Regions from separate parts of the Clostridium sp. LBM24168 genome, predicted to be linked through region 1. Evidence: riboswitches for the same ligand, from Rfam matches in the RefSeq annotation. Region 1 holds a riboswitch; the other holds the start of a gene.
What was found. Region 1 has a riboswitch for ZMP and ZTP ahead of pflB (formate C-acetyltransferase). Riboswitches for the same ligand answer to the same signal wherever they lie in the genome.
Positions count from the first base shown of each region.

Region 2: another riboswitch for ZMP and ZTP. It lies ahead of ACSVC9_RS05130 (phosphoribosylaminoimidazolecarboxamide formyltransferase); the one in region 1 lies ahead of pflB (formate C-acetyltransferase).

Region 1 is NZ_CP196861.1:1,994,950-1,998,165, forward strand. Features, by position in the region: gene pflB (formate C-acetyltransferase) at 1-1,236, opposite strand, end outside; ZMP/ZTP riboswitch at 1,344-1,423, opposite strand; gene ACSVC9_RS09840 (SpaA isopeptide-forming pilin-related protein) at 1,474-3,216, opposite strand, start outside.
Region 2 is NZ_CP196861.1:1,039,675-1,042,890, forward strand. Features, by position in the region: gene ACSVC9_RS05110 (DUF2089 family protein) at 1-338, shown strand, start outside; gene ACSVC9_RS05115 (SHOCT-like domain-containing protein) at 360-737, shown strand; gene ACSVC9_RS05120 (hypothetical protein) at 749-1,000, shown strand; gene ACSVC9_RS05125 (CDP-alcohol phosphatidyltransferase family protein) at 1,132-1,650, shown strand; ZMP/ZTP riboswitch at 1,729-1,813, shown strand; gene ACSVC9_RS05130 (phosphoribosylaminoimidazolecarboxamide formyltransferase) at 1,865-3,040, shown strand; gene ACSVC9_RS05135 (DMT family transporter) at 3,055-3,216, opposite strand, start outside.

The DNA.
Region 1 (3,216 bases):
CGCCATGGCTGATACACAACATGCTATAGCATAATCATCTCCATAAACAGGTCTCATTATATCGTCATTTTCATACTGGATTGCATCTGTTTCTATTGACATTCTGCTGCAGTACTTTTTAAATGCTTCAGGAAGATTCTGTGACCACAGTACCGTCATATTTGGCTCTGGAGCAGGCCCAAGATTTGTAAGAGTATTTAGAAACCTATAGGAATTTTTTGTGACAAGAGTTCTTCCATCTATTCCTATACCGCCTATAGCTTCTGTAACCCAGTTAGGATCCCCTGCAAATATCTCATTATATTCCGGAGTTCTAAGATGTCTTTCAAGTCTCAATTTAATTATAAACTGGTCTATAATTTCCTGGGCGCTCTGTTCATCTATTATACCTTTCTTCAAGTCCCTTTCTATATATATATCCAAAAATGTAGACACCCTTCCAAGGGACATCGCTGCACCATTGTTTTCCTTTATTCCCGCAAGATATCCAAAGTAAGTAAACTGGACAGCTTCTCTTGCATTTGATGCCGGATTTGAAATATCAATTCCATAGCGTGAGGCCATATTTTTCATCTTTTTAAGGGCTTTTATCTGTTCTGAAACTTCTTCTCTCTGTCTTATGAGACCTTCAGTCATATCTCCCTTTAGATTTTTCATGTCTTTTTTCTTCTCTTCTATTAAATAATCAATTCCATACAGTGCTATCCTTCTAAAATCACCTATTATCCTTCCCCGTCCATAGGCATCAGGAAGTCCTGTTAAAAGCCCTACATGTCTTGCCGTCTTCATTTCTTCATTATACACATCAAAAACCGCTTCATTATGTGTCTTTCTATACTTTGTAAATATACCATTCATATCATCATCGACTTTGTATCCATAAGCATCGAGAGCCTGCTTTACCATTCTTATACCACCGAAGGGATTCACCATCCTCTTGAGAGGTGCATCAGTCTGAAGTCCATATATCACCTCATTTGGCTTATCTATATATCCCGGTTCAAAGCTGTCAATGCCGGATACGGTCTTGGTATCCACATCAAGCACTCCGCCTTTTTTAATTTCCTCCAAAATCAACTTTTCTGATTTTTCCCAAACCTTCTTTGTTTTTTCAGTAGGTGATGTCAAAAAGCTTTCATCTCCAGCATAAGGTGCATAGTTCTTTTGTATAAAATTTCTCACATCGATGCTTTCTGTCCATTTACCGTTATTGAAATCTTCCCATCCAATTTTCATAAATATTCTCTCCTTTATAAATATTTTTACTATTCTTAAAATTTTTATGTTAAAACTCTAATAAAACCATATATTATCGACTTAAATAAAAATGACCGTCTGGACATTTTTATTGCCCAGGCGGTCGGCTTTCTAAAAATCGTACTCCCTGTGGTTACATCCACTTCCGCCGGTTATACGACTTGTTTAAAATCAGTTTTTCTTGTACATTTAAATTATCATATTATCACAAATGTGTCAATATAATTTTTTTCTCATGAACATCAATAGGACTCCTGCAAAAATAAGTAATATTCCTGCTACAAGCAATATAGTGGTATCTATAAAACTTCCCGTCCTAGGAAGAACTGATGATGTTTCCATGGAAGATTTTTTCTGCACACTCTGTGATTTCGAAGATCCATTTGCCGAATTACCGATTGTAGAATTACCACCTTCTCCAGAATTTTGACCTGGCTGATTCGTATCAGGTTTCTGGCCCGGCTGATTTGGCTGATCCGGTTTATTACCTTCATCCGGATTCTCTCCTGGCTGTTCCGGTTCTTCCGGTGTCGGCTGTACCGGCGGTACAGGTGTACTTCCTTCTTCTTTGGCATCCTGTACAGTTCCAAGGTCATAAACCTTACTCTGGTTTATCTCTACAGATAATATTTTATCTGAGATGGAATAACCAGAAGGTGCTTTGGTCTCCTTGACAGTATATTTACCTGGATTCACCTTGGTAAACTCTGCCAGTCCATTTTCATCTGTCACAACAGTCTTCACTGAATTTCCCTTGGAATTGATCAGCGTGAACTCTGCACCTTTAAGCGGATTCCCACTCTTATCCGTCTTCTTTACATTCACCTTGCCGCGGATGCTCGCACTTCCGCCTCCGCCTGCACCTCCTGAAGAAATAGGATCCATTTCTATGTCATGCTTTACTATAGCATCATTTACAGAAATGGTCTCTGTTGTTTCGGTTTCATACCCAGGTTTTGTAGCAACAATATAGTAATCGGTATTCGGATAAACCATGAAAGCATAGTTGCCTTCTTCGTCACTGGACTGCGGATTTGCATTGTCTGCAGGAGGGAAACCTTCCAGTCCCGGAAGCTGTACAAGTGTATCAGGAGTTTTGCCTGATTCCCTGTTTCTCTCGGTATCTGCATAGTACAATTTTATATCCGCATCAGGTATTTTATCACCAGTAACACTGTCAGTGACTACACCATATGGATCTATCAGGGTAGGTTCCGGATCAATCCTCATCTGTCCGTCAGAATCCATTTTCACATCAATTCTTCCGATAATAATCTCTTCACCATTATCGAAATGGTATATGATATTAAAGTTGTACTCCCTGTCCTTTTCAAGACCGCCTACCTGGAAGGTACCGTCACTTCCGATATCAACCTGCTGTCCAATTTCTGGAACATCGATGGTTATATTGCCGTAGTCCTTGAAATATCCTGCAGTTTCTCCATCAGGATTTTTCAAAAGTACAATACCTGCTGCAGTTTTTTCAGAGTCATAGGAATTTCCTGCAATTTCACCAGGATTTGATTTCTGTATGAAGGTTTTATCTTCTGTCTTTCCATTTATCTGTACAGGTACTGTTATATGAACATCATATTCTACATCTCCCTTGGGAACGGCAATTTCATATTTACCGTCAGATGATGTAGTTACCGTACTTGTGAAGTCTATTGTTCCATCACCATCAAAGTCCTTCTCAACTACAACCGTAGCTCCAGCTATAGGATTTCCTGTTTCATTGTCCACAACTGTTCCCTTTATGCTTCCAGGTTCAAATGTAATATCTATTTGATCCTTGGCATTCAATCCATGTTCCGGATCATTGACAACTGCAGTAACAGGTATCTTCTTTTCTTCAATTCCTTCAATTTTGTCGGACTTGAATACTACGGAAGCTTCACCATTTTCATCGGTGACTGCAGAACTGCCATCAGGGAAACTTCCATTCGGTGCTGAAAAATC
Region 2 (3,216 bases), 960 kb from region 1:
GTCCGGTGTGTGGATCAAAACTTTTAATTTCAAAACTTTATTGTCCAAAGTGCAGTACTGTAATTGAAAATGAGTTTGAAATGTCAAAGTTTGAATATCTTAACAAAGATCAACTTAAATTCATAGAGGTGTTTCTAAAAAACAGAGGAAATATAAAAGATGTTGAAAAAGAACTTGGCATATCTTACCCGACTGTAAGGTCGAAACTGGATGAAGTAATAGCGGCTTTGGGCCATAGTGTATCACAAAATACAGGGACTGGTAAAAAGAAAATAGTGGATATGTTGGAAAATGGAGAAATAAATGCAGATCAGGCTATAAAAATGCTCAATCAGTAGTATAAAAAGGAGGATGATAAAATGAATGAGGAAATATTAAGAGTATTAAAAATGGTGGAGGAGGGAAAACTTACATCTGATAAGGCTCAGGAGATTATAGAGTCATTGAAGGAAAAAAATACCGATATTCAAATTGCAGATGAGGGTGACATAATGAACAAGATGCTGAAAATAAAAGTGAATTCCCATGAAGGGGATAATGTAAATGTAAAACTTCCAGTAAAATTTATAAAGGTAATTCTTAAAACTGTTGGAAAACTTCCAATAAATAACGACGTAAAAGGAATGGAGAGTATAGATTTGGATCTTATTTTAGAAGCCATAGACAATGGACTTTCAGGAAATATAGTAGATGTTAAAAGTGCAGATGGTGACATAGTAGAAGTTAGCATAGAATAGGAAGTGCAGCTATGAAAGTGTATATAAGAACTGGAAGTATAAGATTTATAATGCCTATACCGCTTGTATTTTTGAAATTTGGAGTAGCTATGGTGAATTCATCTTTTATAAAAAGAAATATTCCTGAAAGACACAGAAAATATATTGAAATAATTGATTTTAAACAGCTTTCAAAATGTATTGGACTGCTTAAGGAATACAGGGGGCTGGAAATTCTAGAAGTCAGAGCAAAAGATGGCACGAAAGTTTCGATAACATTGTAAATATAATTTGTGGGAATTATATTTAATATTACCCTTAACTGGAAGTAAATTAAAAATGTAGAAAGGATTAATTTAAATTGCATAAAATAGTTAAGTTTATACCTAACAGTATTACTACAACAAGGATATTTATGTCAATTTTATTTGTTTTAAATATACTGGATAATTTTAAATATACACAACATAAATTCTTTGAGATGCTAATTATATTTTTATGTATATGTATATCTGATTTTGTGGATGGTTATATTGCAAGAAAAATAAACTGTACTTCAAAATTAGGTGCCAAACTTGATATTTTTGCAGATTTGATCTTCATATTTTCTTCTTATTTGACTTTAATAATTTTAAATATGTTACCATTGTGGTTTTTTGTATTTATATGTTTTAAATTTGTGGAATTTTTATTTACCTCAGTTTTTATAAAAAAATACTATAGTATATCAATAAATCCTTTTGTTTTTGATAAGTGGGGAAAAGTCACAGCGGCCTTGTTCTTTGTTGTTCCTGGAGCAGCATGTATTTTTAATTTTTTGCTTTATGCTGAGCTAAATTATTTGATGAATTTTTTGCTTTATGCTACTTTAGCGTTAGGATTGTTGTCTTCTTATTTAAGAATAAGATACTACCTTAAATTACGATCTAGCTGATTAGTTTATAAAATTGTATGATTGTCTTTTATTTGGATTGACATGACAATTGGAGTATAATATAATTTAGTAAACAATGAGTAATCATGCGACTGGCGGAAATGGAGTTTACCATATGAAGCATGATTGAATATAATTTGTATCGACCGCCTGGGTAGTTTTAGATATTTACCCGGTTTTTTTTGTGCTTAAATTTTGAAAGGAAGTAATTTAGATGAGAAATAATGAACTCGTATTAAAGTATGGATGTAATCCACACCAGAAACCAGCAAGAGTTTATGTTAAAAGAGGAGTACTTCCATTTGAGGTTATAAATGGTGAGCCTGGATACATAAACCTTATGGATGCACTTAATTCATGGCAGCTTGTTAAGGAATTGAAAAATGCTACAGGTCTTGCAAGCGCAGCTTCTTTTAAACATGTAAGTCCTGCAGGTGCTGCAGTTGCGGTACCACTTGATGACACATTAAGAAAGGCATATTCAGTTGAAGGTGTGGATCTTTCGCCTGCAGCTACTGCATATTGCAGGGCGAGAGGTGCTGATAGAATGTCTTCTTATGGAGATTTTGCGGCTTTAAGTGATGAAGTCGATTTATCTACAGCTAAGGTATTAAAGAGTACTGTTTCGGATGGGGTAATTGCACCATCTTACAATAAGGATGCTCTTGAGATTTTGAAGAAGAAAAAAGGAGGAAATTATTGTATAATACAAATTGATAAAGATTATGAACCACGTAAAATAGAAAAAAGAGAAATATTTGGAATAACCTTTGAGCAGAAAAGAAATGATGCAATTATAACAGATGAACTTTTAAAAAATATAGTAACAAAAAGAAAAGATATAACTAAAAGCGTAAAAAGAGATCTTTTAATATCCATGATTACACTTAAATACACTCAATCCAATTCTGTATGCTTTGTACTTGATGGGCAAGTAATTGGAGTCGGAGCAGGACAGCAATCCAGAATTCACTGTACAAGGCTGGCTGGATCGAAAGCAGATATATGGTTTTTAAGACAGCATCCTTCAGTTTTGTCACTTCCATTTAAAGCTGGACTTAAAAAAGCAGAGAAAGATAATGCAATAGATCAATATCTCCGCAATGATGTAACAGAGGAGGAGATCCGATGCTGGAGGGAGATATTTACTGAAGTCCCAAGAAAACTTACAGAAGAAGAGAAGGAAAATTGGCTTTCAAAACTTAATGGAGTTTCTCTAGGTTCTGATGCATTTTTCCCATTCAGAGATAATATAGACAGAGCGTCTAAAAGCGGAGTTGAGTATATTGTCGAGCCGGGTGGTTCTGTAAGAGATGATATTGTGATAGAAGCATGCAATGATTATAATATGGTAATGGCCTTTTCAAATTTAAGACTATTTCATCATTAATAAGAATCCATAATTTAACTGCTGTCTGTTGATACCAGATAAGTTCCTGCTATCATAATTATTAGTGCTAGAAAAAAGTATGTATTTGGAGTCTCCTTTAAAATAATAAACGAGAGTCCTGCTGAAATAAAGGGAGTTAGTGCATAATAGGCGCTAGTCTTTGCAGCTCCAAGATA